DNA from 3 places in the Candidatus Paraluminiphilus aquimaris genome. Region 2 is predicted to be linked to each of the others. Evidence: predicted binding sites of a transcription regulator. Region 2 holds the regulator's gene; each other region holds the start of a gene.

Region 1 (10,878 bases), 790 kb from region 2:
CCTGACTGCGGTATAACCGTGCACATCGAGAATGGACAGAAACAAATCGTACAACTCTGCCTTAGATACGGGCTTGCTTGATATAACTTTAATCTTGCCTTTAACAGAGGGGTCAACAACGATCGTCGTTTCGGTTACGTCAGCCACAAACTCGATGAATTCCTGAATATCCGTGTCTTTCAGATTGACCGTGAAATCCTGAGCACCCGCATGCGGAACGCACAACGCCATGAATAGGACGAGCGATTGAATCAATGCTTTAAATTTAGCCAGCTTTGCCTGCATGGTTAATAAATTCTCCTACTGGATCGTGCTCAGACTGACACTGATAGAAACAGGCGCGCCATCCCTTTCAATCTCAAATGTCGCATCGGTTGCGTCTCGCATCAATTGATAGAGACGCACGGTGTTAGTGGGGTCACTCAACGCATAGCCGTTTACCGCGGTGACAATGTCACCCGACTTAAAACCGAGTGCCGTAAATTGTGCAGTATCCCGACCGGGCGAAACGCGGTATCCCTTCAGACCGCCCTGCCCCTGTACAGCGCTGATCGACAAAAGTCCCGACAAAGACTGGGGATCGTTATAAAGCTGCTGTCGGTAGCGGGAGGCGAGACGCCGCTGTTGATTAACGTTGACGCTAGACGGCGCTGTGGTCTCTGTATTGGCGGGCTCAGCAAGCGTTTGTGCAGGCTTTGCAGCCATCTCCACAATGCCCGCGATAGTGGCATCACCAAACAGCGTTATCAGCTCGTAGGTGCCATTGTTATCAATAACCACCTGCTTGGGTAAAATTTTCGCGAGCGTAACTTTGCCATTGGCCGGCAAGGCATCACCGACGACATAAAGCTCTTGCTGCTTTTTGGCTTCGATCATCGCACTCCCAAGGCCGTCTGATGTGGACGCAATAATGCCCGTCAATTTCAGCGCCAACCGCGTCTCCTGAGCACCTGCTTCGATGCCATCACGGGGGTTAACCGACGCCACTTCCTCAATGGCCGCCTGAACTTCACTCACCGCTACCGGCCCAAACACGTCCACACCGAGAATACTCGACACATCGATTGTCTCGGCACTAAGAGATGCCCCTGAGGTGGAGGGTGCGGGGTTAATTGATACGTGCTCTTGTCGCGCCATCTGATCGCTCGGGATAAGGGCTATAACGACGTTGGCGGCACTGTTAATTACCCAGAGCACCAGAACAAGCAATAGAGCGCGCTGTAACTTAGGCAACCGCTCTGAATCGGACAGCCATCGCAACGCGCTGCGTACGCGGGCATCGATGTTCAGCTGGTTCATAATAGCGGTCGGGGTGTTCATGTTTGGTGCCTTTAAACTGCAACACGCAGTGTAGCCGAGCTAGCGCACAAAATGGTGACTAAAAAATGACAGCTATCGCGCTCCAAACCGGTTCTGACGCTTAACTTGGGTCACGTACTAGGGATTGTTCGACGGTACTGATAAGCGAATGCGCTATCTGAGAGGCATCGTTATCCTCAAGCGTCGACAAATCGCACTGATGGAAACTGCTTTCTGTACGGAGCTCAATCATGCCCCCAGCACCGTCATCGATAAGCTGCCCCTGAAGCTCAGTTTCCCATCGCTCGACAATACTGCTTGCGTCTTCACGTGGCGCATCCACCACCATAACGCCAAAACACTCCTCGGAAATCCGCGCTACCGAATCGGTATCGCGCAACCCTTCAGCAATTTTCGCCGCAACCGAGCGCAAGATTCGGTGTTGAATGTGTCGCTGCGAGAGGTTGCTCATACTCTCTAAACCCACCAATTTGAGCGCCACCAACAAGGGCGCTTTATTGCTGCGTCGGGCGCGACTTATTTCACGCTCAAGATCACGCAGTAACCCAGCTCGGTTGGCGACGTGGCTCGCGGGATCGAGAAGAACAAAATCACGAATGCGGTTCATCTCTATCAATCGGTTAATCAGGAGTGGCATTTTTGCTACGAAATCGGACAGCATTGCCATCTGGCTGCCGTCCATCATCACGGCACTACGGGGATTACCAACGTGCACACTACCGACAAGCAGTTCATGGTCCAATACAGGAATCATCAGTGTCTGTTCGATCGTACTAGTCGACTTGAAAAGCGCCGTATCGTTGAACATGCCAGAGGTCGTTCTATTCCACATAGGGTCCTCGCTGTAAAGCGAGACGAAGGAATAGCTGTCGTCCAGCAATTGCACCGCACCGGATAGGACACCAATCGCATCTAAGTGTCGATCGAGCTCACCCACCGGGTCGTGCAACCAGAGCTCGACCTGAGAACCACCGGAAAGTTGTCGAATCCCCGTTATTGACAGCTCAACAAGGTCTGCGAGGTCGGTAGCCGACAGCATCTGTCGCTCAACTACGGCAAGTTGTCGACGAGCGAACTCCGCAACGGATATCGGTGACTGGGAATCGGCAACCTGGTCGGCATTACTCATGGGATCAACCTACAAATTCAGTTTCTGCTTGTGGCACCGCTTTCGTGCCATGCGGCTAAATAAGGTGTTTCTAGTGCTCCAATCTACACGGTTTTGCTTACTCGCTGCTGCTTTTTGCACACACCGTAAATAAAGACTGCTTTACCGGTCATTCCACTAGCAAATCCATCGGAAGTCAAAGCGAATGCATGGGTTTTCCTAAGCCGCAGTTTTTGCAGAGCCTCTATGTCGGTTGATGCTTCTGCGGGCGATCCTCAATACCATCTCACCGACCACGCAATGCCGTTTTCTTATTGCGTGCGCCACATCTCTGCACTAGGTAGGAGAGAGGAGGACCCAGGAAGCGTCACACTCCCTTGCCCGGATCATTTCTGTTAAGGTTTCCCACACCTGCGGGGTGGCACTGCCTGAGATGCTGATACAGCAAACCCGTTGAACCTGAACCGGTTAGTACCGGCGTAGGAACAGGACGCTAAGCCCCAACGGGCCCTCCAGTTGTTTCTCGTCGTGCACTGACCCAAGCGCTTTGACCATCGAGCTTCGATTACCGAAGTTCGACCTGAGTAGAGGAAACCGCTTTGCCAATGATGTCCCCCCCTTATCCACCCAAAGAACGTCTAGGTTTCACCGCAAGTGCGATGATCCTGTTAGGCCAGCTGACGGTTGCGTCCCAAGCCAGTACCGCACAGCTTGAAGAGATCGTTATCACCGCGGCATTGATGAAAGCAGATATTAATCATCTCAGTGTCACGTCAGTTACCGAAAGCGATGTCCGTGCGCGAGGGGCTGCGCATTTTGAGGATCTGCTCACCCTTGTGCCAAACCTCTCCGCCTCAGCCGGCGCTTCGCGTCAGCGATTTTTCCAGATTCGAGGCATTGGTGAACGAAGCCAGTTCGTGGAGCCCATTAACCCATCCGTTATCTTGCTCCAAGACGGTGTCGATATCAGCGGTCTCGGCGGCGCACTGACCACCTTCGATACCTCGCAAGTGGACGTACTCAGAGGCCCCCAAGGCGCAATAATGGGTGCGGGAGCATTGGCGGGGCTTATTAGCACCGAAACACAGACCCCCACAAGTGATGCAAAGCTCAGCGTCGCAATGGGAATGGAGAACTACTCAGGGCGACGGCTCGAAGTCATCGCTAATGCGCCTCTTACCAATACCCTCTCCGCTCGCTTGGCTCATCAACGCTTTGCCTCCGATGGTTGGATCGAGAATACGTACCTTGGGGTCGATGACACCAACAACAGAGATGAGCAAACAACGCGTTTCGCCCTGCGTCATGTTTCTGGTCAACATAGTGTGGACATGAAGGTAAACAAGGTCGAAGTGCAAAATGGTTACGACGCCTTCTCGCTCGACAATACACGCGAAACGCTGAGCGATCAGCCGGGCGAGGATAGCCTCGATATGACGTCTGCACTCATCCGCTGGCATCGTTTTGGTGAGGACTATACGTCGATGATTCAGGTAAGCGATGTCTCGGCGGACACAGTTTACAGTTACGACGAGGACTGGAGTTATGTGGGCATCCGTCCCTTTTGGGAATACAGCTCTTTTGACTCTTACGCCCGCGACCTCAAGCGTCGCACGCTAGAATGGCGTTTAAGCCCGAGCAATAGCGATGCGACCGACTGGGTGGCCGGGGTCTACGCACGGCAAGACGAGGAGTCTCTTAATCGCGACTACACCTACTTAGACGCGGCATTTGGCAGCCTTAATAAGGCCGATACGCTTGCACTCTACGGACAGTTATCTCACTCACTTACCGACGATATTACGCTCACGCTAGGAACCAGACTCGAGCAGCGCGAGGTTAACTATCGCGACTCAGCCGGCGTTACAGAGAGCTTCAATGACAATTATTGGACAGGAAACGTCTCTGTAAACTGGCGGATAACCGAAACGGGGTCGGTGTTTGCGACGATCTCGCGTGGCGTTCGTGCCGGGGGTGTTAACCCCTCGCTCTCCTCGACGTTATTGAGCTTGGTTGATGAGATTGACGTATCGGCTTTTGCCGACGCCACACGTTTTGACGAGGAACGCCTGCTCAATACGGAGCTTGGGTACCGGTTTAGTAGCGCGGATAATCGTGTTAGTGGATCCATCACGCTATTCAATATGGACAGGGGTGACCAGCAGGTCAAAGGGTCTCTCGTCATACCGCGCAGCGACGGCAGCACGTCCTTTACCGACTTTACAGATAATGCAGCAAGTGGCACGAACCGCGGTTTGGAAGCGACACTGGACTGGCGTGTGGCACCATCGCTGGGCGTCTCAGCATTTATCGCCCGACTCGATGCGCAGTTTGACACCTACGTCAATATCGACAGCACTGACCTGTCAGGCCGAGATCAGCCGCAAGCACCCGCTGATCAATATCGATTGAGCGCTACTTGGGATATGGCTAAAAACGTTTCCGCCTCGCTAGAAGTCACGGGACGGGATGCGTTTTTTCTCTCCGATCGACACGACATTCAGTCGCCGTCGGCTCGCCTGGTCAATGCCAATATCGCTTGGCAAATCGGCGCTTGGGAGGTCACTGTTTGGGGGCGAAATCTGCAAGATAAGAAAACGGTTACCCGCGGATTCGGAACGTTTGGCAATGACCCGAGAAAAGAGTACGTCCTCGAGCCCTATTATCAATTTGGTGAGCCGCGTACAGTGGGCGCAACGATGCGTTATCAATTTGGAGACAGACTGTGAGAGTAACCGCTGAGCTCAGCTTGTATCCGCTCGCTGGCGAAATTGAGGGTCCGGTATGGGCCTTCATCGAGCATATTATTGCTGCTAACCGCTGCAGTGCGGCGACGAATTCGATGAGCACGCAAATCACCGGCGAGAGTCGTGATGTTTTCGACTGCGTCCGAGACGCGCTCGAAGCCAGTTATGCCCAATTTGGTCGTCAGGTCTTAGTCGCAAAGTTTATTCCTGAGCATCACACCGACATCGAGCCACCTCAATCCTAATGGGCGAGCTGGAGACCATAGCGGTTGTTTTAGCACTCGCCTATTTACTGCTCGCCATGCGACAAAATCGGTTCTGTTGGGTGGCCGCATTTTTGAGTGCGCTTATCTATCTTGTCATTTTCGCCGACGTAAAGCTGTACATGGAGGCTGGGTTACAAGTCATCTATGCAGTGATGGCTGTCGTCGGATGGGTATTTTGGGGTCAAAACGACAGCGCAGAGACCTTGGCAGTTTCGACGCGACCCGCGAGTTTTCACTTACTGACATTAGTCACTATCGGTTTTTGCACACTGGTGTCAGGCGCTTTGTTAACAACTTATACGGATGCTGCAAGACCCTTCATTGACGCAGGTACGACCGTCTCAGCCATTCTTTGCACGTGGATGGTGACGCGGAAAATACTTGAGAACTGGCTTTATTGGATCGTCATTAACGCCGTATCGGTTTGGCTCTTCATGGATCGCGGCCTGTCTTTAACCTCTGGATTATTTGCGCTTTACATCGTTTTGTCGGTGATTGGATACATATCGTGGCGACGCACGATGGCCCACCCTTAGCCCAAATTAGGGAGGCGCTTAATGCCTGGCCGAATTGGCGTAAGGGGGCGCCCATAGAGAATGAGCGCCCTGACGTCGGTGAAGTCCTCGGGGTAGGCTCTGCTAACACCGTGTTTTCGCTCCAAAGAGCCCCCAATTTCGTTCTTCGCGCTCGCCACAATGCGCGGTCAATGAGCTTAAACCCTCCGGATCGAGAGCTCGCAATTTGGCGACAAGCAGCTCGCTTAGACTTAGCGCCACCGATCGCCTGGGCGAGCAAAAACTCTGACGTTGTCGTCACGTCGAGACTGCATTTTGACCTCGTCGACGAGGAGGAGCACAGCGAACTGCTGATGCGCATCCATGAAAGTGGGCTCGAAGCACCGAGGCTCTCCTTAGAGCAAACTGCAGAACACTACACCGCAGCCATCAGATCGAGAGGCCTCGCTCATCTCGCCATCGACTTTAATGCCCAGGCTATCCGCGCGGACTTACGCCGACTCGATAACGAGTCCCCGTGTTTTTGCCACAACGATCTCACGTCCAGTAATATCGGACGCTTGGAGAATCGCTATTTCGCCATCGATTGGGAGTATGCGGCGTGTGGTAGCCGCCATTTTGATATTGCCGTTGCATCACAAAATATGGAGAGCGCCGCGCGGGATCGCTTCGCTGAAAGGACAGCAGGCGTTTCGTTTAACCGACCCACGTGGCAAGCTGCCTGCCGCGTGGAGCGGCTTATGGACCATTTGTGGACATTAGCCGTTTTGGGAAGAGCTGAAATTGAGCAAAGCAAAGAGATCCTAGCTAAAAATTGGATACCCCATGAGTGAGACCTGGCATATTTTAGGTGTCGGAAGTATCGGCGGGCTGTTTGCCCATCGCCTACATCACGGTGGCGCAACCGTCCGTCTCCTCGCTCGGTCGCGCACCTCGGCCAATCGAACCATTCGACTAACGACCCCTGAATCAGACCAGTCGATAAGGTTTAACTGCGTCTCAGTGGCGGACGAGGGTGACATTTCGCATCTACTGATCACGTCAAAAAGCTGGGCGGCTGGTTTAGCGTTGCAGAAGGTGCGTCATCGGATAAATCACCAAACGACGCTCGTGGCCATGATGAATGGGATGCAACACATTGCTGATCTCCGTGCGGTAGCGCCGGAGTGTCCACTGTTCCTTGCTTCAACTACCGCGGGCTGTCATCGAGATAAAGACCGCTGGATTGCTGCGGGCACGGGAAAAACGCTGATTGGCCATCCAACTGGAAGCGCCGCCCCAACCTGGTTTGAGACCTGGCAACGCGGCGTTCCGGCGCTTGAGTGGTGCACCGATATCGACGAGCGACTCATTGAAAAGGTTGCGATCAATGCCTGTATCAACCCCCTCACCGCCGTGCATCGGGTCAAAAATGGTGCCTTGTTGAGCGAGGCGTTTAAGGCAGAGAGCAACTCGGTCATTTCCGAGGTGGTGGCCATCCTCGAAGAGCTCGGCCACACCAAGTTAGCATCTGGCCTTCACAGTACGGTTCGAGCCGTAATGACTGACACTGCGGAAAACACCTCGTCAATGCTCAGCGACGTGCTTGCTGGTAGACGGACAGAAGCAGACTCCATTTTGGGCTGGCTCTTAACTCAGTCAACCCACGATCGACCCACCTTGCGCGCTCTGCTCAGTCAGCTGCAATCGATTGAGCCAGATTCGTAATGGCGGCTCTCCAAATTCGCTCGTCACTCGTATCCACAATAACGGTGTGACCCAAAGCACGCTTACTGCCTCTCGCGTACTCGGTGAGCAATTCGCAGACACCTTGCTGGCAGTTCACATTAACCGCTATCACGCTCACGCCGTCGCTTGGAACCTGTGGTGCGACACCCTCGTTCTCTATTGACGTCCACCGGGGGGGCAACCCCTTAGAAAAAACAGCCCCAACCCATCGAGGGCTGAAGGTCTCAGGCAGTAGCGTTGCCGGCGATAGGCGTGTTGTATCGACGTGTAAGCTGTACGCGCGTTCCTCCCAACTCAAACTGAACAAGCTAAGCGCGGACAGCAAACACAGCGCAGGGAGGATCAAAAGGGTTCTTAATCGCCTCGTACGGCCAGGCTTATCCACGTCGAGCTCAGAGCTGACCGCAACTTCCTCCCCGTCCGAGGCTAATCTCGAGCTCACGAGGGCCGATAGCACTGACCGATTGACTGGCTCAAGCCAGCGATAACTTCGTGATAGCCGGTCCTCTAAGTCAGCCGCACAAGGCCTTAAGCTTGGGTCCAATCGCGTTGCTGCAGCCGCAATATTGATCACATCGCCGAGTATGTCTGCCGCAGGCGCCGCGGTGCCAATGCTTACTGACACGGGTTGTCTGGCATCGTCCACCACAATTTCCGGTGTGCGTTGTGTGACCAACCAAATGAGAATAGCGCCCACTGACCAGGTATCAACGGTGGGTAGCCCTGCTCTCTTTGCATGACGCTCCGGTGCACTAAAGCCAATGGTTGCGCTTGATGAGAGGGCTTCACCAACACGGCTGCAAGACTCGAAGTCCAACAGTCGCACCTGACCGTTTAAATCAATCACCACATTATTAGGCGATAGATCTCCGTGGACGAGACTCAAGCACTCCAGACACCGCAGGGCACTCAGTAAGTCTTTCGCGATGGCGCAAATACTTTCAGGGCTTAGTTCACCTACTAGCTGACTTAAGGCAATACCTTCGACGTATTCGCTCACCAACCAAGACTGGTCGCCATGAGGAATCGCTCCGAATAAGGTGGGGATCGCCGGGTGATCAACTTCAACGCGTGCCCGTAAACTTTTGATTCGTTCGTCCCCCTGATTGCCCTCACCGTCCTCAAACGCCGTGACTTTCTTAACGGTAACGAGACGCCCAAGTAGTTGATCACGGGCAAGCCAAACCTCCGCTTGGGGACCCAGACCGAGTCGCTCCAGCAGTGTCAGCCGAGTCACTGAACCGGCCTCATTCGATAATAATTTGAGCGACGTAAATGACTTAAGTCTCATGTTGGCCTCGTCTCTATAAGTCGAAGTCGACTGGCTATGGCCGCTTTGGAGATCCTGAGCTCTCGGCTCAATGCCTGAAGATTCCGACCCACAGCGTCAACGGCCGTCAAAATTTCGGTGTCTGAGCAATCGGCGGCAAGGCGGACGGTAGGTATGGTCGCTACGCGTCGATAGAGGGCTGCGCGAGACAGACCTAACCGGCGTGCCGTCTCAGCCACTTCAAACTCGGACTGCTCGTACACGGTCGTTATGTCTGCGTCGGTGACAGGGTCCATGGGCGTTGAATCCCTGTTTCGAGTGTGAATGACAAAATGACGGGGCGCCAAGCGACTTTCAGCGTTGTGCTGCAGCGATAGCGCAAAACGCTGTGCGCTGAGCAGAAGCTCACGGACATTACCGGGCCAATCTCTGTGAAGCGCGTCATAAAGGAAGTTGGCCCATGCTGCAGTCTCACGAGGAGAGCGCTTCAAGTCTTGGAAGAGGCCCTTTGTTTGCTCTGATGTTGCCAGTAGGATCCCCACGTCTTCCCGACGCTCTCTCAAGGCAGGCAGTTCAATCGTAATCCCGGAAAGCCGCTGTAATAACGCATGTTTAAAACCGCGGGTGTCGTCGAGATTAGCGTCACTGGCGGCGATGATGCGGGCATCGACGGACGTGGGCCGTCCACCTACCACCTGAATCTCACCCGTTTGCAATGCTCTGAGTAATTTAGGTTGTATCGAGACAGGTAGGTCACCAATCTCATCCAAAAATAAGGTGCCTTTATTGGCTTGAGCAAAATAACCTGTTCGCTTTTCAGCGCCCGTAAAAGCACCCCGCGCACTGCCAAATAACTCAGCTTCCGCAAGCGTTTCAGGCAGTGCTGCCATGTTCAGGACAACGAGCGATTTAGCTGAGCGAGCACTTGCCGTATGAATGGCGGTGGCGACCACTTCCTTACCCACTCCCGACTCGCCACGAAGGAGCACGGGGAGATCTGAGTTTGCGGCGATATGGATTAACCGCCTGACGTGCACCGCCTGAGGGGAGGCGCCAACGAAAGTGGAGTGGGCGTTAGCGGATTGATCTGACGTGTCAGCGCCAAGACTAAGCCAACAAACAACTCCGTGTCCAAAGCGAAGGGCAAGGCCCCGTTGAAGCTCCTTAAACGTGAGTGACATTGTGGACGTTTTTTGCGGACCCAGGTGGGTGTAGGACCTCTCGGATACGCATTGCAACTCGAGTCCACGCGCATGGTACTTAAGCTTCAGCGCCCGCCGGCTGACGTGAGGCTCGCCGAGTCCTACGCCGTCTTCGAATAGCGGTGCTTCACGCCCAATAAATGCTGCGTCCAGACGCAATGCACCTGAGGGTTCGATAACCCCCAGATTTAGAGAAGCGCCAATGCGTGCCCGATCGGGGTGGAAGATCATCGTCAACCGAAGTCGACGTGAAGCCACCCCCTCACCAGACTCTCCTGTACGCAGCGGCGCCCTGGTCTTTTCGCCAGGTTGCATGCTTCCCCCAGAATGAAATCGTTGCTTTTTATTTATATTTTCTTAGCCCTGAGACTAGACGACAGCGTCACTCACCGAGCATTTGTCTAGGTTTTGTCGCGAATTCAGACGGTACTGTGAAAGATGATCAAACGTCTGATTTGCTCAACGACAACAAATAAAAGGCAGCCGCCCCACCCAAAAGGGCAGAGAGGCCAACCCCACCGAAATACAGCTGATAACCAACCGCATTCCCGTAAGTGTCAATCAGATAGGTATTAATGAGCGGCATGTAGATATCGGGGGTGTAACCAATCATCGAAACCAGCCCTATCGCTAAACCCGCTCGTCGCGGCTCTACCCGCGTGGTGTTGAAAGATGCCCAGTAGATACCACGAACACCGTAAATCACGACGGAGGATGTCGCT
Region 2 (10,878 bases):
GCCGCCCATAGTAATCCGGGAGTACCAAATGTCGGACTCGGTAAACGGTCGCTAAAGAAAAGTTCGTCCACCTGGCCACCGAGACCATAGACAAAGAATCCCAAACCAAAGACACCGTAAATGATGGCTGGCACCCCTGCCAAATTCATGATGCTGATTCGGATTAATTTCGTATACCAAGTTCGACGGGCGTACTCGGTCAGATAAAGCGCTGTCGCGATGCCCAATGGGGCTATGAAAAGCGTCATGAGCATCACTAAAGCAAGCGTGCCAAAAATGGCGGGCAAAATTGCCGAGAGTCCGTAACTTAGACCAACACCGGTGAATACAGTGTCATACAACAACTCAATTGCAGAGATGTCCCTGCTAGCGGAGACACTTATTAACCACTGCACCGCACTGCCGAACAAAAGGAGAAATAAACCGGTTGCTATCAGCATGATGGTAGACACCATCGAGGCTGACAGACCGATCATAACCAGTGACCACAATCTATCTCGACGGGACCCCATCAATTGCCGCCGACTGCTCGATAAAGGCGCTTTAGGGTTATTAGACACCTCGCGCTCTCGCTTTTACTCGGTCTTTAATCAGTTCTGCCGCCGTATTTATCGCAAACGTGCAGGCGAACAATAACAACCCCATGACAAACAAAACGTGGTAGTGAGAGGAGTTTCTCGGTGCCTCAGGGAGTTCAAGCGCGAGCGATGCACTAACTGACCGAAGCCCCTCAAAAATGTTGCTATCAATGACCCCCGCATTTCCAGACAGCATCAATAGGATCACTGTCTCTCCCGCCGCGCGTCCGAATCCGATCATTACTGCGGCAATCATTCCCGGCATCGCTAGCGGCAAGACAATGTCTCTGTAGCTTTGCCAAGGGGTAGACCCCAGAGCCAAGGCTCCAGATGATAGGTTTTGCGGAACAGAGTGAATTGCCTCCTCGGCTACCGAGAAAATCGTGGGTGTAATGGCTAACGCAAGAATTAAGCCCACCAAAAGAGAATTGAAGTAACTGAGGGTTATCCCCTGTGTTGCGAGAAAACCACCCAGCGATCCACCAGGAAGCGTGGATGCGACAGAAACCCCACACCAGCCACCCACGATCAGGATAACAAATACCATTGGAAGTAATTTCAGGGGCCAATCATCCAGTGCATCAAGTCTTACTATCCGTAATCCCCCACTTCGCAGTAAAAAAAAAGCGAGTGTTGCCAAAAGGGGAAAAACGACGGCAACGCCTATTAACCCGGCTAAAAAATACTCGAAGTAAGGAGCGACCCAAAACAAGCCGATAGCACCAAGCACCACGGTAGGGAAGGCCGTTAGTAATTCGATCGTTGGACGAATGCGGCGGCGCTGTATCTCCGACATGAAGAATCCAACATAAATCGCAGCACCCATACTTAAGGGGACAGCAAAAATTAGGGCGAGGACTGCCCCTTTAAATGTCCCAAACAGTAGTGGCGCCAACGAATATTTTGGCTCCGCTTCCTCGGAGGCCGGAAGGGGCAACCAGAAATAGCCAGGCTCTTCGTAGCCCCCATAATGCACTGGGGTTACCAGTCGACTCCAAGCGCCCCCAATGTCTGTGGTTTTAAAGTCAAATGCGCGTCTTTCTTCTGCGCCGACAGCCTCCACGCGAGCGGAAGACTCCCAATACAAGGCGGTGGGAGCGAAGCCTACGTCTTGTGTAAGTAGCGTCTCAGGACTCCGAAAGTCGAGTATCTCAATTGTGTTGAGCGAGGTGGCTATAGCAACGACTGACAGTCTTGGATGGCCCTCGAGCAAGACAACGTCACTTTCAACGCTTCGTTGCCCAACAAGTTTCGTGCTGGGTGCATCCCCTTCCAGTTTTGGCTCGATATAGTAATGATGGCTGATACCACCCTCCTCTGATAACAGCACCAGACCTCGACTACTCCCAACCACTGTAGCCTTTACCCAATCGGTCGGCAGGGTGGTATTTTCAATGCGAAACCCCGTAAATTCGTGAACCCAGAACCAAGGCTTACCTGAGTCACCACGAAGCTCCCAGCTTCCGGCGACGGTGAATACCACACCTTGATTCGACGGACTCGACGTCTCTTGAGTCGAGCTTGAGAGAGGGGGGCTGGAGGTATCGAATACAACGCTGGGCGCTGCGGGGGTCAGCGAGCTCGACGCCAAAATGGGATAGGCAACCGTCACCATTTGAATGAACATGCCGAGCAATGCAAACATAACGAGAAAGCCAGCCAAACGGATGAAGAAGCCCAATAATCCCGACCGTATAGCTCTCCACTCAGCGACAAACATCTGCAGCCTCAGCGAGGGTAAGGGAGCCCTCTGCTTTTATGGGTTGCTCGAATCCTGCTGCACGCAATGATGTGAGCCCCGTCGGACCCGCAATAAACTCGATAAAACGACATTCGGTAGAGTCTTTAGCGTTTGCTAACGACGTTACGGTATACATGTAAAGGACGCGTTTAAAGGGATAGTCAGGTGCACTCGGTGACAGAATGCGTCCGTCGCGCGCAATAATGTTGAGTATTTTTACGCCTTTATCAACCTGTGCTTGGGGTGCATACGCAAGCCCAGTGGGTAGTCGAGCAACAGTATTAACCACACCACTGCTTCCCGGAATTTCATTTGTGAACACGCCCGGGTCACCATCACAGAGCGCTGCTCGGCGAAAATATTGATAGGTACCAGACGTTGCACTTCGGCCGAAGACCTGAATCTTTTGATGGCCAAACGTATGCATCGGACTCAGCTCTGACCACCGCGATACTCGCCCACTCGTCCCACAGGTGCCCGGCATGCCAAAAACGCGAGCCACCTTATCGTATGAGATTGAATCCATAGGGTTTGATGGATGAGTGATCAACACAACCGTGTCGCTAGCGATGGCAATTTCTGTCGGTGGGTACCCTCTCGTCGCCACAAACCCAGATCGCTCGTCAGCATTCATAGGGCGGCTCATACTGCCAATATTCGCCGTGCCATGCTGTAAGGCAGGAGGAGCTGCAGCTGAACCTACGGCCTGAACCTCAACAGAAATAGAGGGGTATCTCGTATAAAACGCCTCGGTCCATTCAGTCATGAGACGGGAAAGCGTATCTGAGCCCACAATCGTAAGGCTACCCGTCTCTGCCTGCTCCGACGCGGCCCCCACAAACCCCGAGCAAGGCAGGAGAGCGGCTATGAAAACTCTTTTAAGCCACGTCATTAGTATTAAAGATAAGCGAGAAGCGAGACCCCTCTCCCAATTCGCTTTGAATTCTGAGTTCCGCATTGTGAGCGAGCGCAACGTGCTTAACGATCGCAAGCCCCAGACCTGTGCCGCCCGTCTTTTGACTGCGGCTCTTGTCCACGCGATAGAATCGTTCGGTTAACCTCGGAATGTGGACGGGATCAATGCCCTCGCCTTTGTCGATGACACTCAGCGCAGGTTGCCCCTCTTTTAACGTCCACTCGACAAGAACTTCGGATTCTTCGTCACTGTATTTGAGGGCATTCACTAAAAGATTACTCACGGCACTGTGTAATTCCATCGGATCACCAAGAACCAATCCATTGAATTCATGCACCAGCAAGATGTCCCTCTCTGGCCATGCGGCTCTAAGATCACCTACCAATTCTGTGGTCAGATCACACATATCAACAGGGGTCGTCTTGTCAGAGTTTTCAATCGACTCAATTCGCGAAAGCCAGAGGAGGTCCTTAAGAAGCATCTCCATCCGAACAACTTGCATATCCATTTGAGCAAGTGGCCTTTCAATAGGGGCCACAATATGGGCATCTAAAGACTGTATTGTTTGTACATAACCTTTGAGGACGGTCAGTGGTGTTCGCATTTCATGCGACACGTTACCGACGAAATCTCGGCGCATTACTTCTAACTTGTATTGCTCTGTGACATCTTTGAAAAAGATCAGACGATCACCACCCGAAAATTTCGTTACCTCAACTTGAAGGCAGCGATCTTGTTCCGGTGTCGGAGGTAACCTCAACGGAATTTGATAGTCACCCTCAGCGAGATAGTCTGATAGCTGTGGAGCACGAACCAAATTTACGAGGGAGCGTCCTACGTCACCGGGTAGTTCAATGCCGAGTAACGTACCCGTCGAATCATTCACCCAAGAGATGTTCCCACGCTGGTCAACAATAATTGCCGCGTCACGAAGTTGTTTCAGGGAGTCTTGAAGATAGTTTACCGACGACTCTAAACGACCTTGGGTTTCTTTACTTTGTCGCTGCAGTCGGTATACGTGATCAAAGAGGCGGCCCCATATCCCACCGGCCTCAGGCGGTACTGATTGACTGTTCTCTAACCACCGCTCTAGCCGATTAAGTTGCCAACCCCAATAGATCACCAACGCCCCGAAAACTACGATAAGCGTTAGGCTGAGTAGATCGAAAGCGTACCCAATCGCCGCCAGTACAAGAATGATAAGCGGCGTGCGCAGGGAGGTACGCCAATTACGGCGCAGAGCGGTCACGTATTTATCACACCCTTTGTTGAAAATCGGTAGCCGGTACCACGGACCGTTTGAATGAGATCGCTGTAATCTTTGACACCGCCTTCTAGGGCTTTTCTGAGACGCCTGATGTGTACATCAACCGTTCGCTCTTCGACATAGACGTTGGCACCCCAAACATGGTCAAGAAGCTGATTCCGCGTGTAAGCGCGTTCTGGGTGCGACATGAAGAACTGAAGTAGGTTGAATTCAGTTGGGCCCATCTCAATCGGTGTGCCTGCCACGAAAATCCGTCGACTGTCCATATCCAACAGGAGATCTTCAACCTCAAGACGGTCTCGTTGCTCTCCCCCGGCAACACGGCGTAACTGCGTTTTTATCCGTGCAATTAGCTCTCGAGGTGCGAAAGGTTTTGTGACGTAGTCATCAGCGCCCACGTCGAGACCTTGAATAACATTGTCTTCGGCCGCTTTCGCCGTAAGCATAATGACCGGTATTTCAGCGGTAGCGTCGTTTCGCTTAAGACGCCTGAGTAACTCTAACCCGCTCCCGCCGGGTAACATCCAATCGAGTAAGACGATTGCGGGGCGTTCGTCGACAATTAACCTGTGCGCATCTTGGATGTTCTCGGCTTCTATGCACTCAAATTCAGCGATTTCCAAAGCCATTCTGAGCATGTCACGAATCGAAAACTCGTCGTCGACAATTAGAACTTTTTTTCCTGTCATGCCTTTAATCCTCTAGACCCATGCCCATTAAATGAAAAAAAAATGACAGAAACATGACGGTGACTACCACCAATCCAACCAACCCTTCTTTTTAAACTCGTCTTGGCAGGATGCTAGCTGCCGATTGTAAAGATTCGCCCTGCGATCAACCTTTCTAGCCACCTCCACTAACCATGGCTTTGCTCGGTACGTTCCGCGCTTATAACCACCATGACCTTCGTGATAGGCGAGGTAGAGTCGAAAGGCATCGTCTTTCGCAATACCGTTCGTTTGGTGTGTTGTGTGGTTATACCAGCCCACGAAGTCAATGGCGTCATCAAAGTCATCGCGGTCTGCACCGTGATTACCTGACTTGGTTTTATACCAATCCCATGTGCTGTTTTTAGCCTGAGAATAGCCGTACGCATCGCTAGGACGCGGACCCGGAATAAAACCCCAAATTTGCTTCCGCGGCGGTTTTGCCCCCGCCACAAAACGTGACTCCTGATGCATAAATGCCATCATTACTGAGATAGGCACGCCCCATTTCTGCCGCGATGCTGCGGCATCTTGGTACCAGTCATCTTTATCTCGAAAAATATCGCAGATATTGTCGAGCTTGGAGGGCGGCTTTGTCGCACATCCGGCCATGGCCAATATCGCCAGGAATATGCCCATGGTCCAAAGTCTATTCACAACGGCACCTCCCCAATAAGTGCTAAGAAACCGGCTTCATCAATGATGGTAATTCCCAGCGATTGTGCTTTGCTGAGCTTTGAACCTGCGCCAGGACCGGCGAGTAAGACATCTGTCTTCTTGCTGACTGATCCAGCCGTTTGTCCCCCGTGACGACGAATAAGGCTCCCCGCCTCATCTCTGGACATCGACTCCAGCTTGCCCGTTACGACCCACGTTTGATCGCTGAGAATGCCATCGCCGGTGGCATCGTTACTCGCCGATTCCCAGTGCAAACCGGCATCTAAAAGACGTTCCACTAACACCGTATTTGGCTCATAGTTAAAAAAATGGTGGATGCGTGCCGCTACGACAGGTCCCACGTCGTCCACCGCTTCTAAAGCGTCTCGAGAAGCCTTACTTAACAACTCCAAGCTGCCAAAATACGTTGATAAATTCCGGGCAGTCGCCTCGCCCACCTCGCGAATTCCCAGGGCATAAATAAATCTTGGTAATTCCGTCTTCTTACTCGTGTCGATGGCACTCAACGCTTTTTTGGCCGACTTCGCACCCATTCGCTCAAGGTTAGCCAGAGTATCGAGGTCAAGACTGTACAAATCAGCTGCATTTTTTATCAGCCCCGCATCAAAGAGTTGATGTAGCAACTTTTCACCGACGCCATCGATGTCCATGGCTTTTCTTGATACGAAGTGCTCCAGGGCTGCTTTTTGCTGAGCAGGACAACCCGATGCGTTTTCACAGCGAACAGCGGCCTCGTCCAGATCGCGCGTAAGTACTGAATGGCAATCGGGGCAATGTATCGGATACATAATTTTAGGCAAAGGCTCGCTGCGACGATCAGCAAGCGCCCTGACAATCTGAGGGATAACATCCCCAGCACGCCTCACAATCACCTCATCTCCCACCCGCACGTCGAGTCGGGCAATTTCGTCTGCGTTATGTAATGTCGCGTTACTGACCGTTACGCCGCCAACGAAGACAGGCTCGAGCCGTGCAACGGGTGTTACCGCCCCTGTCCGTCCAACTTGAAAGTCAACATCGATTAATCGCGTTACCTCTTCCTGTGCCGGAAACTTTCGAGCGATCGCCCATCGAGGCGCACGCGCAACAAAACCGACCGCGTTCTGCTGGTCATAGCTATCAATTTTGACCACCACCCCATCGATATCTACACCAATAGCATCCCGGCGCTCGAGAATACGGGCAACGTATGCCTCCGCGGCCTCCCAACCCTCGGCGAGCTCGATAAGATCGGACGTTTTAAAACCCAGCTCGTTAAGGTAATTGAGTGTCTCTCTATGCGACTCGGGCAACTGGGCCTCTTCTGAGTAACCCACCGAGTACGCCATAAAAACAAGCGGACGTTTTGCCGTAATTCGGGGGTCAAGTTGACGCAAACTGCCCGCCGCTGCGTTTCTGGGATTTTGAAAAACAGACTCACCGCGCTCAATTAAACGCTCGTTCATCTTGGCAAATTCGGCGCGAGGGATCACAACTTCACCACGAACTTCCAGTACAGGCGGCGGCTGATTTATTGATAATTGCAACGGCACCGTGGCGATAGTGCGCGCGTTGTGGGTAATGTCTTCACCCACGCTACCGTCTCCACGACTTGCCGCGCGCACAAGGATGCCCTTTTCGTAAACCAAACTCAGTGCCACCCCATCGAGCTTGGGCTCACAACAAAACGCCAGTTTTGACAGGTTCAACTTGGCCGCGTTACGTTCCTCGAAGGCCTTCAAGTCTTCGCCACTAAAGGCGTTATCAAGACTCAACATGGGCATCTTGTGCACAACGCTCTGAAACTCGCTCAGCGGCTTATCGCCCACTCGTTGTGTCGGTGATGTTGGCGACAATAAATGCGGATTTTCGGCTTCGAGCTCACGTAGTAAGCGCAGCGCTCTATCGTATTCGGCGTCGCTAGCAATGGGGTTGTCGTCGCGATGATAAGCAAGTGACCATGCGTCGAGCTTGGTGACAAGTTCTCTAATTTCTTGCTCTATCGCCCGCATTAACGAGGCTCTATTTTACACTTGGCTTCAAATTCTCTAATTGCTTGGCGCGCGCGCTCTACATATTGTTTTGTCAGCACGCTGCGGGTCTCATCCAATACGTCGCCACCCAGGTTTTCCGCAACCGTTTGCGCTGTCTGCAACATCAAGTCAAAAGCGCGTGTCATGTCAGCAGGCCCTGGAAGCGTTACGAAAAACATCAGGCCTTTGGTCGACAGCACCTCCATGTCGTCAAGATCAAAGACACCGGGCTGCATCATATTCGCCACGCTGAACTGGATCGTTGGCGCACCCCCATCAATCTCAGAAAGATGAAAGAAATCCATATCGCCGAACCGCAAACCACAGCCAAGCAATGTTCGAAGTACATCGTCTCCGGAGAAGCCTTGTTCAGCTCGCGCAACCACGTTAAGGGAGTAGACCTGCGCATCTTCATGCCTGGGAAGCTTGGCTGTTTGACCGCCTACCGGAACCGCTTCAATCTCATCGAGCCAATCCACTGTACCGGGCTTTTCATCTACGTCATCAAGGGCAGTGGTATCGGCCTCGTCTATGCGGTCGTCGAAGACGCGGCTGGGGACGAATACTGCCTCGTCGTCGAACTCCGGAGTAGCCATGCCGGTCGCGGACTCATCGAAGGTCCCAAAAGTAGGATCTTGTCTGCCGACAACACGCGCCCCCCCATTTGGGAGCTCTCTTGCAGACCGGTCATGAGGGTCGGGCACGGGTGCGTCATCACGCACGACACGCGCATTCATTTTGTAGCCTTGTCGACGCCGCCGACGCGCACTAACAATCAGTGCCACACACAGCACCAACACAAGTATCAGTGCTAATACCGTCTCAGTAGTTAAGGCAGAGAGTACCCCTGACATCGCTTTTCACCCCTAGCTAGCCGCCAATTTTGCAGCTTCCTCAATATCAACCGTTACCAGTCGGGAGACTCCTGGCTCATGCATCGTCACACCCATTAGCTGCTCGGCAGCCTCCATGGTGATTTTATTGTGCGTTATAAATACAAACTGGACTTTTTTGGACATCTCAGAGACCAGTCGCGCATAACGACCCACATTTGCGTCATCGAGCGGCGCATCCACCTCATCCAGCATACAAAATGGCGCTGGATTTAACTGGAAAATAGAGAATACCAAGGCAATGGCCGTCATGGCTTTCTCACCACCCGACAGGAGGTGAATCGTACTGTTTTTCTTACCAGGGGGACGGGCCATTATCGCGACACCCGTATCCAATAAATCATCGCCCGTCATTTCCAAGAAGGCAGTTCCGCCTCCAAATACCTTCGGAAACAGCTCGCTGAATCCCGCGTTTACCGTGTCAAAGGTGTCTTTGAAGCGGCTTCGTGTCTCTTTATCGATTTTCTTTATTGCGTTCTGAAGCGTTTCCAACGCCGTCCGCAAATCGTCGTCTTGCTTGTCGAGATACTGCTTACGCTCCTGTGCTCGGCTTGTCTCATCGATAGCCGCCAGGTTAATGGGGCCGAGACGATGGATCTTCGCGCCGATTCGCTCAACACGAATCTGCCACTCGCTCTCATCAGCGTCCTCGGGGAGTTCAGCCTCTACTTGCTCAACCGTTGCTTCAAGTTCTCTTAACGAAGCGTCGATTTGTTCCACCCGAACCCCTGTTTCGGCGAGCTTTAGACGCGCACCTTCACTTTGAGTCTGCACGCCCGCTGCCGCCTGTTCAGCCTGCATACGAGTCTGCTCGCGTTCACGCAAGGTACTCTCTAACTCAGACAATACCTGGCGAGCCTGTGTGAGCTGAGCCTCAACACCAAGGCGACGTTCCAAGAGTTCACTCAGCTCGCGCTGAGCCTCGCGGTCGGGATCCGCCTCGGTTGGCATTTCACTTCTGATTGAAGCTTCACGTTGCTCGTAACTCTCCAGCTGCTGCCGAGCACGATCGATCGACTGAGAGAGCGCTTCTCGCTGTGTCAGCAACTCGCGATGCCTTACTTCGCTGCGATTAAGGGCGACATCCGCTTGCTGCTTTGCCTGCCGACTTTGACGAACAACATCACGTGCAGACTGGCGTTGATCTTCTAACGCCTCACGTGAAGTCTCATCGGACGCCACCTGCGAACGCGCGCGCCCCAGCATCTGGGTGGCCTCAGAGATGACAGACTGCTCTTCAGAGACACGCACTTCGGCGTCGGCTAAATCCTGTTTCAACTGCTCTTCACGCGCCAGTCGTTGAGCTTGCTCCGCAATGAGCGCGCGCTTTTGCGATTCAAACTGAATCACTTGCTGCTGCGATGCCTGCAAGATTTCCTGCTGCGTATCAATTGCTTGTTCTGCATCAGCTCGGTTACGACGCAGCGTCTCAAGAGACTCATCGACCTCGGCGAGCTGCGTCGAGACACGCTCAAATTCCTGTATTATCGCCGCCAGACGCCCTTGCCGAGCGATCATGCCCTGCTCCGCGTCGGCTTGTGTTCGAGAGCGCATCCATGAGCGGCCGACCCACAAACCATCCTGTGACACCACAGACTGCCCGGACAATAGGTGTGATCGCGCTGCGATAGCTTCTTGCCAAGTTTTAACTACCCGCACACCGGCTAACACATCTTCAATCCCAGAGGGTCCACTGATGTAATGTGACAACATCGTTGGATCCGCGCTCGCTTCGGATAGCGTCGAGTCAATCAACGAAAGGCCCGACGGTGGCTGCGAAGGCTCGGCGGGCATGTGCTCGAAATCGGCGCCTATTGATGACAGCCACTCTGCTAACACCAGATCCGCGGCCGATTCATATCCGCTTTTCACGGACACCAAATCAAGTAGCGCATTTCCTTGAGAAGACAAGGTCTTTTGGAGCCACGAATTTGCTTGGGCCTCAGCATCCTCATCCCTTGCATCCGCTTGAAGGGCCTCTAGAGAAGCTCTCTGCCCTGCTAGCACCTGCGTTTGGCGCCGCAACTCGTCTTGCTCTTCCCGTTTTCGACCCAATTGGTTGCGCGAATCGACCAAGACCTGCCGT
Region 3 (10,878 bases), 150 kb from region 2:
AGAAAATCCGAATCGCCCTCCAGCGCGTCAACAGCAACCGAGCTTCCAGTAAGGCCTGTAACGCCGCCCAACTGCACTGACAAGTCAATAAAGGCCTCATCAGGGAACGTCTTGGTGTTTATCACCAAATTGCCGCCAGTAGACTCACCCGGCATTGACGCCAGATAGGTCTTCTTAACGTCTAGCTGATTTACAAAACTTGACGGAAAGAGGTCCAATGGAACCGTTCGTCGAGAAGGGTTGGTTGAGGGCATGGCAGAGCCATTGAGGTTCGCCGTGACATAACGATCACCTAAACCCCGAATCACCACATACTTATCGTTCTGCACTGATACACCAGGAACGCGTACGATCGATGCCGCCACATCACTGTCTCCGTAACGCGCGAGCTGCTCCACGCCAAGTGTGTCGACAATATTGCCTGTGTCTCGCTCGCTTAACTCAAAGGCGCCGGGATCAAAGCTACCCAGAACCACCACCTCTTCTAACTGCGGCCGCTCCAGCTCAAAAGAGATAGACTCACTCGCCAGCCTGACCGAGAGACCTCGAGTCACTCCGGCGAAAACGCGGCTGGTGTAGCGATTGCCATCAACAGTTACTGTGTAGCGCCCGCGTGGCGCCTCAATCGTTGCTACACCGTCCTCATCGGAGGCCGCTCGTCCCCCACCGTTGGACAAGTTGACGACAGTACCCGTTACGGGCGAGCCATCTCTTGTCACTGTAATTTCTAGACTTCCTTTGGGTTGATCGCGTCGCTCAGGAGCAGACTCTCTACTACCGTACACATCGACAAGCGGCGATGAGCCGGGGGCTAATTCGATCACGACATCGGCTAATTGGCCTGATTCCAGGGCAAAGCGAACAACGCGTTGATCACCGCTCGCGTCAACAGCCACAACGTGGCCGCCTGCATTAAGGTCTGCCGTGAATGACCCATCCAGTCGTGTGGTGCCAGCGACTTCACCGTCTATCGTAATCGTCGCTGAGCGCTGAGGCTGGCCGCCTTGGAAAACATAAAGTAAAAGTTCATCCTCGGCCGTGGCTAGTTGGGGTAACAACAACCCTGCCGTGATCAACAGCAGACGCGCTAACGTACTTTTTATCATCGGTGCTCCTCAAGCGATTAACACTCTCGACTTCAGAGTGGCTTGGGCGAGCACTTTATTAACCGCAGATTACAAATTCCTTGCTGAAAGATGATTGTTTTATGACAACCGTTAAGTCGAAGATGATCAAATACCGCTAACACATTGTTTTTTCGAGTCTTATATGCCTGTAAGGGCAATACAACGTCACAAAAACTTCACATGCACTGCACGCCAATCCGGTTAAAGTCCACGTGACCATCATGCGGATGCACTGCGCTTCATATCTGTCCGGTAACGGGAAAAATTCCGGCTGGTTTGAAACCCCAGATTGTGTTCAGCATGACGAGATCTGCGACCTAAAGCAGCGGAGTTATGGATGCTTAACTTTCAAAACTTAGTGCAGCAGTACTTTCCTGAATTCGCGAGTCGCCATTCAAGGCTTGCCCGTATTGCTGGAAATGCTTTGAACTTTTTATTTTTTCAAAGACGTTTCGAACAGTTTGATCGTGAATTCCCAGGGAGTGAGGGCTTTGACTTTGTTGAATCGGCGCTCACTTTTTTCAACTTCCAACTCCGTACACGAGAATCCGAGCGAGCACGGATCCCCACCACCGGTAAGGTAGTGATCGTTGCGAATCATCCGATAGGCTCACTCGACGGGCTCGCTCTCCTCCGCCTTATCCGGCAGATACGACCTGATGTAAAAGTTGTTGCAAACAACATGCTGATGCAAATAACACGCTTACACCCCGTTCTCTTACCTGTCGACAACATGGGGGGAAAAACCGGCCGCAAGCATTTGTTAGCGATAAAAGAGCATCTCAACGATGAGTCTGCGCTGTTGATCTTCCCTGCAGGTGAGGTTTCGCGGTTCGGCGCCAAAGGTGTTCGAGACCCGGCCTGGCAAAGTGGTTTTATCAAGCTTGCCTCCGCCACCAGGGCACCGATCCTGCCGATCTTCGTGGGTGGTCGAAACTCTGTCTTCTTTTACAGCCTGAGTTTCCTCGCAAAGCCGTTATCCACGGCCTGGCTCATTAGGGAGATGTTTAAGCAAAGTCACAACACAATCGATGCCCGCATAGGAAGCGCTATCCCGTACGAGGTTTACTCGGCAAACAAATTTTCCGCGACGACCTTGGCGGATATGTTTAAACAACATGTCTACCGACTGGCGAGAAATCGCAAACCGATTTTTGACTCAGTGGAAACGGTAGCCCCGCCGGAGTCGCCAGTGCTGATTAAGCGTGAGGTTTCGCTCTGCGAGCGTTTAGGTACAACGCCCGACGGTAAGCGCATTCTCCTAACGACGGCCCAGCAATCACCTTGCATCATGCGCGAAATAGGCAGGCTCCGAGAAATGACCTTCAGACTTGTCGGCGAAGGGTCAGGTGCGCCAAGAGATATCGATAGTTTCGACGATACCTATGACCAATTATTCCTTTGGGACGAGGGTGAATTGGAGATTGTCGGTGCCTACAGATTGGGCGATGCGCGCTTACTAACTGAACGAGGCGGAGTCTCGGCCTTGTATACAAACACGCTTTTTGAGTTTTCATCCTCGATGCAGTGCTACTTCGCACAAGGACTCGAACTCGGTCGAAGCTTTGTTCAGCCAAAGTATCAAACGCGCAACGCGCTCGATTACCTGTGGTATGGCATCGGCGCCTACGTATCGAAAAGAACTCACATTCGATACCTATTTGGCGCGACATCTATCTCGCGCTTTTACAGCCCAGAGGCCATAGCGCGGCTCGCGTATTTCTACTCAGAAAACTACAACAGCCTTCCCGTTGAGGTGCATCCTAGAACGCCTTTCATTATTTCCGATGAGGTCAAAGCAAAGCTTGATACCGAATTTTTCGGAATCGACCGAGACGAGGACTTCAAGGCCTTAAAACATTACCTCGCATCGGAGGGTTTGAAGGTGCCGACGCTTTACAAGCACTACTCACAAACAACCGAGGAAACTGGTGTTACCTTTTGCGCCTTTAATCGAGACCCGGACTTTGGTGATTGCGTTGATGGCTTTGTCATCGCGGATCTCACCCTGCTGAAACCAAAGAAAAAAGCCCGTTATTTGGGACACGACTGGTGTTATGAAGGAGAGCAAAGCTAAAAAACTCATACGAAGTCAGAATCCTCTCTAACCTTAAAGATGGCGCAGGAAACTCAAGATGACCCCCTCGTGAGAGTCATTCACTCGGTTTTTGCGCGCATAAATACCAGAGTCCGCCCGCATCGCTTCCCATCCTCACAAAACTTTGCAAGTCTACGCCTATCAGGTGCCCTTCGGTCTGCACCTATCCCAGCCCTAGATTCCTTTAGGGCTCGTTACCTAACAACCCCAGTCTGGGCCGAGCCTCTACGTCATAGGTTGACTGTAGCTTGGCAAGACGATCCGCAAGACCACCTATTAGGATATTGATCTGTGTATTTTAAAGACCTCGACCTGTCGTCGGAACTGCTGCGTGCTATTGAAAAAAAAGGCTACAGCGAAGCCACCCCAATCCAGCAAAAAGCCATCCCGCTGGTATTACAAGGCAAAGATTTACTTGCCGGTGCTCAAACAGGCACTGGCAAGACCGCAGGTTTCACACTACCGCTGCTGCAACAACTTCAGAGAAAGTACCCAAATACCAAACACAAGAGTTACCCCAAAGTACTCATACTAACGCCGACGCGCGAACTCGCTGCACAGGTGCACGAGAGTGTTCGGGACTACAGCAGTTACCTCAACTTTCGTTCGGCGGTCGTTTTTGGTGGGGTGAGTATTAATCCGCAAAAGCAAAAACTTATTCGAGGCGTCGACATAATCATTGCAACACCCGGGCGGCTGCTCGATCACGTTCAGCAACGCAGCGTAGATCTATCAAGAATTGAAACGCTCGTACTCGATGAAGCCGATCGCATGCTTCAAATGGGGTTTATTCATGATATTCGTCGGGTGGTAAAAATCATACCCAAGCAACGCCAAACGCTGCTTTTCTCCGCCACGTTCTCTTCCGAGATAAAACGCCTTGCCGCTGATTTCCTGAACGATCCAAGCGAGATTCAAGTCACACCGGAGAACACGACTACCGAGCGTGTCAGTCAAGTGGTGTATCCCGTCGATAAGCGTCGTAAGCGCGAGTTGCTGTCACAACAAATAGGCGAGAATAATTGGCAACAAGTATTGGTTTTTACGCGGACCAAGCACGGCGCTAATCGATTGGCGACGCAACTCGAAACCGACGGTATTTCGGCCGCGGCAATTCACGGAAATAAATCTCAGGGGGCTCGCACTAAAGCTCTGGCCGATTTCAAGTCCGGTGCGGTCCGCGTGCTGGTGGCCACTGATATCGCAGCCCGCGGTATTGATATTCATAAGCTTCCCCATGTTGTGAACTACGAACTGCCCAATTCGGCTGAAGATTATGTGCATCGCATCGGTCGTACAGCACGTGCAGGACAGACAGGCGGTGCCATCTCACTTGTCTGTGTCGACGAGCTAAAGCTGTTGAGCGACATTGAAAAGCTCATCGGCACCAAAATTGAGCAAGTGAAATTACCGGGTTACGACGTGGACCCCACCATTAAACCAGAACCCATTCAAAACGGTCGTACAGGCCGAAGCAACGGCCGCCAAGCCAATGATCGGCAACCCGGGGGCAAGCGCTCTAGTGCTCAGGGTCGCGGCGCTAAGTCGGCTGGTCAAAAGCAGGGTCGATCTCGCAACGGTCGTGGGCGCGCAGCATAATGTTTAGGCCGGCGCTTAAATGACCAGAGGGGTAACACTGTTGAACGAATTGTCTGTACGGTCTGTATCGTCCACTTCGCAACCCGCTGCGTTAGGGTTAAGAGTGGTGCCGTCGGATGTGCCACCATCGCGCACGGCAAGCGGTCGAGGAAAACTGAGTGTCGAACTGCGACGTCGAGCCTGTGCCTCGCTCCTATTTTGGCTGTGCGCGTGCTTTCTAACTGTTGTTTTAGGTGCAGGTGCATCAAGCGCGCGAGGGCAAACCGTGATGTTAGATAATTTTGAAAACGACCGCGGCTGGCGCGCGGTCAATGACAACGTTATGGGAGGTCGCTCGCTGGGCCAGGTCATCGTGCGTGATGGGCGTCTGCAATTCGAGGGATCAATCAACACCCAAGGGGGCGGGTTTGCGTCCATTCGCAGAACCATTGAGGTGGGAGAGCTCCTCGGCGCTAAGGCCGTATCCCTGCGCCTGAAGGGCGATGGACGCCAGTACCGGCTGACATTGCGGGATAATAAGCAAGTGAGAGGGCGTTCCGTGAGTTATCAGGCCGGTTTTTCAACGTCTCCAAAAGGTCAGTGGCAGAACGTCCGAATTGAACTCAACGGACTGCGAGCATCGTTATTCGGCCGGCCCATGGCTGTCGGCGAGGTGGATTTAGGCTCGGTTTGGTCAATCGGCATTATTATCGCCGATGGGCAGGATGGCCCGTTCGCACTGCAACTAGATAAGCTAGAGTTTCTGTTCGAATAAGCCGCTATCAGCGCAATGAATGCGCAGGACTGGTTGTTGAGATTACGTGATATCGGTTGGCGGGTACTGAGCGTTTCGATACCTATTGCTTCACCTTTTTTGCTCGCCCCACGAACCCGCAACATCCGTCTTGATATCGACTCTCCCAACTCCTCGCGGTTAGCCTCTGGTGGATGCGTTTGGTTGCGGTCCGAGCCCTAGTAAGACGCGCTAGACATTCTTCTGGCGCCCCGCTTTGGCGTCTCGACGGCCACGCTTGGTGAGCGGCACACCGTTGGCGTCGACCGTGCTCTTGGGTTTCTCACCTTTTGCTTTTTTGGATGCGCGGCTCAGTGTAATGAGTGAGAGCGTTTCTTGATCACGCAGCTTGACCGCGTTTTTCTCCAAGGTATCCAGTTCCTCAAAACTGTAGAGGTCGTTTTTGAGTTTTTCTAGTCGATTCATGGTGGCGGACTCAGAGGTATCGGTGGACGATGGATATCTGCGTTGCAGCACCCGAGACGCGCGCAACATACGGGGTTTTGTCCGCAAAGCGAAGCAGTTATTGCAGTTTCTCGGTGATGTCGATTTCAGGCGATGACCAATATGACCAAAAATGAAAATTTCGACGGCGGCGCCCAAGGGTATCTTCCTCGCTCTTCCATTCGAGAGGCAGACGCAATCGGCGACGTCAATAACGGCGCAGAAGTCGAAAATAGCTCAACCCTGAATGAACCCAGCGAAAGGTAAATCCGTCCCAGCACAGGGGTTTCGCATCCTGAATCTGCCAAAGAAATAATCTATGTCGACGCAACTCACGAATTTACCCGATAATGTCGTTAATAATTCATTGAGCGAAACTTTGAGTACTTGAGTTTGTCTCAGAATAGCCCCATGTTTTCGGGGACATCGCTGTAGGTAAGGAACACATGACACACGCTGCAATATCCGGTCTAGAAAACTGGCTCGGTCAACAAATCATTGGTCAGGCAGACCTCGTTAGAAAGCTGCTCATCGCTATACTAGCCGACGGTCACCTATTGGTTGAGGGGGCTCCGGGACTTGCTAAAACCCGCGCCATTAAGATGATGGCCGAGGGCGTTGAAGGCGATTTTCATCGTGTTCAGTTCACGCCGGATCTTCTGCCCGGGGATATCACCGGAACTGATATCTTTCGGCCACAACTTGGGACCTTTGAGTTCCAAGCCGGACCTATATTCCACAACCTTATCCTCGCTGATGAAATCAACCGCGCGCCTGCGAAGGTGCAATCCGCGCTGTTGGAAGCAATGGCCGAGCGACAAGTGAGTGTGGGGGGGACAACCTACCCTCTTCCACCGTTATTCTTGGTGATGGCGACCCAGAACCCCATCGAGCAAGAAGGTACCTATCCGCTACCCGAAGCGCAGCTCGACCGATTCTTGATGCACGTAAAAGTGGATTACCCCAATTCGAGCGCGGAGCGAGAAATTCTTAAACTGGCGCGCAGGGAAGCATCGACAGGTGAATCTTTTGATCAGCCCGAAGTATCCGAGGCGACTGTTTTCGCTGCACGTGAAGAGGTGTTAAAGCTCCACATGTCTGACGCGGTTGAGGAATACATCGTCCAGCTCATCATGGCCACCCGTCAGCCCGAGGCGTATGACGCGGAACTTGCGAGTTGGATCGAATACGGCGCATCACCGCGGGCCACCATTGGGCTCGACCGGTGCGCTCGGGCCCATGCCTGGCTTTTAGGTAAGGACTTCGTAAGCCCCGATGACGTGAAAGCCATGGCCTACGATGTATTACGACATCGGCTTGTGGTGAGTTACGACGGCGAAATTGCGGGCGTCACCTCCGACAGTGTCATCGATAAGTTGCTGGATCTCGTTCCCGTAGCGTGAGTTAGCTTGCATGTTGGATTTTCTCCCCAAAGGTCACAAAGTCTCGGCAGAGCGACTCATAGAAGGTCGTCACGTCGCGCAGTCGATTAATATCAACGCGCAATCAAAAGCGCTCGCGCTGCTTGCCGGGCGCCGTAAAATTCGCCAACGCGGACGGGGTGTCGACTTTGAGGAAGTGAGGCTTTATGCACCGGGAGACGACGTACGCTCGATTGACTGGCGCGTTACCGCACGCTCGGGCGATCCCCACACGAAGCTATTTCAGGAAGATCGCGAGCAACCTATTGTGCTGCTTGTCGATCTCCGCTCCCCAATGTGGTTTGGCTCCAAAAATTGCTTCAAGACCGTTCTAGCGTCGCACATCGCCTCTGTGCTCGCATGGGCGGGACTCGATGCGGGGGAACGCGTCGGTGGTATCGCCATGACGAATTCAGGTCTCGTCGAAATAAAACCGCAGCGATCAAAACGATCCGTCTTGCGGTTGTTGCGCCTAATGGAGTCAGCCCCCTCGCCCTCAGCTTCACTCGGTGATGATGCCCCAGATACATGGTCCGTCGCCTTGAGTCAGCTAAAAAGCCTTTCGCGGCCCGGTGCTCGACTTATGGTGATAAGTGACTTTACCGACCTACTCTCGGACACAACGGTCGAAAAGACGCTCCGCGATATCGTGAGCCACAGACAAGTGGTCTGCTTCAAAATAACCGACCCTTTGGATGCGGAGCTACCACCATCAGGGCGATACGCGCTAACAGACGGTAACAAACAGATTAAGATTGACACATCGATGCAACGCTTGCGCAACGCATACAAAGTTGACTTCGAAAAGTCCCAAGCTGCAGTCGTAGATTACCTTCGACGCTATCAAGTCCCATTGGTAACGGTTGATACCAGTGAAAATCCCAACGAACTGTTGCAAAGGGTGTTTCCAAAACGATGAATCCAGAGCAGCTACTAGAACAACTCGAGCCGCTGCGGGCTCCGAGCACCATCGGGTTCTTCCCCTTGGCGCCGGGCTGGTGGCTTGTTGTTGCGCTGGTTAGTATTGCGATTGGATTACTTATTTTTTTCGCGCTTCGCCGATATCAACGCGGCGCTTATCGGCGTCAGGGCCTGCAATGGCTAAACGAATTAGAGACACAAGCAGCCGATATCCAAATGCTTAGTCGTGCACTCAAAGCAACGGCGGTGAAAGTCTACGACCCCAGTGGTGTCGCGGGACTCTCAGGTGATGACTGGCCAACGTTTCTTAGACGAACCTGCACTAAACTTGACGAAAAAGCACTGAGCATTCTCTCTCAGGTTCATCACGCGGAACCTGATCACCCCACTTCCGCCGATTGGCATCATGCCCGCCTTTGGATGAAACAGCATGAGGTGCCGCGTGCTTGATTTTCTCTGGCCCTGGGCTTTCACGTTGCTATTGCTGCCGCTTTTGGTTCGACTCCTACCGCCTGCATCAGAGTCATTGGGAGCGGCTATTCGCGCGCCGTTTAGTGCGCGCTGGCAGCGACTCCAAGGGGAAGGAAGAGTATCGGCATCAGTCAGCACATTGCGTGTTGTGGGGTTATTTCTTGCCTGGGTATGTATTGTCACAGCTATTGCCCGTCCACAGTGGGTAGGTGAGCCCATAGAACTCCCCAATACAGGACGTGATCTCATGCTCAGCCTTGATTTGTCGGGGAGCATGCAAATTAGAGATATGCAGGTAGGGAATCGAACTATTTCTCGTGTCGAGGCTGTGAAGGCAATCGCCTCCGACTTTACCGAGCGACGCGTGGGTGACCGCGTGGGATTAATCCTCTTCGGATCTAAGGCCTACGTTCAAGCACCGCTGACCTTTGATACGACGACGGTCACGCAATTTATTCGAGAGGCGCAACTTGGCTTTGCGGGCGAGGACACCGCGATCGGCGATGCCTTAGGCCTTGCTATCAAGCGCCTACGCGACAGACCGGCAGCGTCCCGCGTGCTTATTTTACTAACCGATGGTCAAGACACAGCGAGCAGTGTTGAGCCAATTGAGGCCGCAGCACTGGCAGCGCAGCAAAATGTGAAGGTATACACCATCGGCATCAGTCGAAATCTGGGCACCACAAGTGCCCGGGGCGGAGAGGTAGACGAGGCCCTTCTTCGGGCGATTGCAGAGGCTACCGGCGGCGAATACTTTCGCGCGCGAGACCCCAAGGAACTGCAAGCCATTTACGGCATCATTGATCAGTTAGAGCCCGTCGAACAAGATGCGAGCACCTTTAGACCACGAAGATCATTGAGTTACTGGGCCATGCTTGCAGGGCTGCTGCTGGGTAGCCTAGTACTGCTGACGGGTGGTGTGTTGACTGGTCTTACGCCACGTAATGTCGGTGCCACGTCATGATGGATATTCACCTTATCCGTCCAGAGCTTTTATGGCTCTTACCCGCCATACTGCCCCTTCTGCTCATTGCGTGGCGCCGGCAGGTACACGGCGGAGATTGGTCCAAAGCGATCGACAGCGATCTTCTCCCGCATCTGATTTCCGAGGAAGGCACACGTGGAAATCGTCTGCGGCAACTCTGGTGGCTCGCGCTACCCATCCTTGTCATAGGCGCTGCAGGGCCCTCGTTTGAGCGAGCTGAGCTACCCGTTTTTGAGAAGTCAGATGCGCTGGTTATCGTGTTAGATCTGAGTCAGTCCATGTGGGCAGCGGACACACAGCCAAGTCGTGTGCGCCGTGCGCGCCAGAAAATTATGGATGTATTGGATACACGTGCCGAGGGTGTTACTGGCATGGTCGTTTTCGCGGGTGACGCGCATGTCGTCACGCCATTAACAGACGATGCGCGCACTATCGAAAACCTACTGAGCGCGTTGTCACCCGATATCATGCCGCTTCAGGGATCGAACGCTACCGAAGCATTGATACTCTCCGCCGGACTATTGGAAACAGCAGGCCTTACAAACGGAAATATTCTGCTTATAACAGATGGTCTGCCGAAGTTTTCGGTCAGTGAGGCAGCCGATGCGCTACGCAGTGTAAATGCCACTTTGAGTATTCTGACCGTTGGATCGACAACGGGCGCGCCCATTCCCCTGCCCGAGGGGGGCTTCCTTCGCGACAGCGACGATCAAATCGTCATTCCGTCTGTCGATAAAGAGGTCATTGAGCGAATAGCGTCACAACTGGCCGCTAAAACAGCCGAAGTCTCTGTGGATGAGTCAGACATTCGATACTTACTGGCGGGTAATGAATCAAGTATCACCGCGGAGGACTCACTTGAGCGGAAAACAGATACGTGGATTGATCTGGGATTTTGGCTCGCCGCCCTCGCCGCGCTAATGATGCTGCCGCTTTTTCGCAGAGGTGCCTTGAGCGCCCTCCTCGCGGGTCTCTTCATAACGCATGCAGACACGAGCGACGCGAGCGTTCTCGACAACTTTTGGTCTACACCCGACCAG

What was found. The regulator PhoB, encoded in region 2, activates phosphate uptake and scavenging genes when phosphate is short. The targets are predictions, from matches to a motif close to TGTCATAAANNTGTAACA.
Region 1: a site for PhoB is predicted at 1,374-1,391, ahead of gspC (type II secretion system protein GspC). Genes of this name have one in related genera too.
Region 3: a site for PhoB is predicted at 1,196-1,213, ahead of olsF (bifunctional ornithine lipid synthase OlsF). Genes of this name have one in related genera too.

Annotation. Positions count from the first base shown of each region.
Region 1 covers NZ_CP036501.1:1,330,374-1,341,251, reverse strand. Annotated here, with positions in the region: gene gspD (type II secretion system secretin GspD) at 1-285, opposite strand, end outside; gene gspC (type II secretion system protein GspC) at 301-1,320, opposite strand; gene E0F26_RS06130 (GGDEF domain-containing protein) at 1,421-2,449, opposite strand; TPP riboswitch at 2,833-2,931, shown strand; gene E0F26_RS06125 (TonB-dependent receptor) at 3,034-5,157, shown strand; gene E0F26_RS06120 (hypothetical protein) at 5,154-5,420, shown strand; gene pnuC (nicotinamide riboside transporter PnuC) at 5,420-5,977, shown strand; gene E0F26_RS06110 (phosphotransferase) at 6,148-6,789, shown strand; gene E0F26_RS06105 (ketopantoate reductase family protein) at 6,782-7,663, shown strand; gene E0F26_RS06100 (protein kinase domain-containing protein) at 7,629-8,975, opposite strand; gene E0F26_RS06095 (sigma 54-interacting transcriptional regulator) at 8,972-10,471, opposite strand; gene E0F26_RS06090 (MFS transporter) at 10,599-10,878, opposite strand, start outside.
Region 2 covers NZ_CP036501.1:2,117,420-2,128,297, forward strand. Annotated here, with positions in the region: gene E0F26_RS09775 (PstA family ABC transporter permease) at 1-476, opposite strand, end outside; gene E0F26_RS09780 (ABC transporter permease subunit) at 553-2,298, opposite strand; gene E0F26_RS09785 (PstS family phosphate ABC transporter substrate-binding protein) at 2,285-3,157, opposite strand; gene phoR (phosphate regulon sensor histidine kinase PhoR) at 3,198-4,484, opposite strand; gene phoB (phosphate regulon transcriptional regulator PhoB) at 4,481-5,191, opposite strand; gene E0F26_RS09800 (transglycosylase SLT domain-containing protein) at 5,255-5,848, opposite strand; gene ligA (NAD-dependent DNA ligase LigA) at 5,863-7,878, opposite strand; gene zipA (cell division protein ZipA) at 7,878-8,753, opposite strand; gene smc (chromosome segregation protein SMC) at 8,766-10,878, opposite strand, start outside.
Region 3 covers NZ_CP036501.1:2,268,565-2,279,442, forward strand. Annotated here, with positions in the region: gene E0F26_RS10415 (TonB-dependent receptor domain-containing protein) at 1-1,106, opposite strand, end outside; gene olsF (bifunctional ornithine lipid synthase OlsF) at 1,465-3,204, shown strand; gene E0F26_RS10425 (DEAD/DEAH box helicase) at 3,517-4,824, shown strand; gene E0F26_RS10430 (CIA30 family protein) at 5,093-5,578, shown strand; gene E0F26_RS10435 (hypothetical protein) at 5,789-6,091, opposite strand; gene E0F26_RS10440 (hypothetical protein) at 6,164-6,307, shown strand; gene E0F26_RS10445 (AAA family ATPase) at 6,487-7,443, shown strand; gene E0F26_RS10450 (DUF58 domain-containing protein) at 7,454-8,380, shown strand; gene E0F26_RS10455 (DUF4381 domain-containing protein) at 8,377-8,832, shown strand; gene E0F26_RS10460 (VWA domain-containing protein) at 8,825-9,817, shown strand; gene E0F26_RS10465 (VWA domain-containing protein) at 9,814-10,878, shown strand, end outside.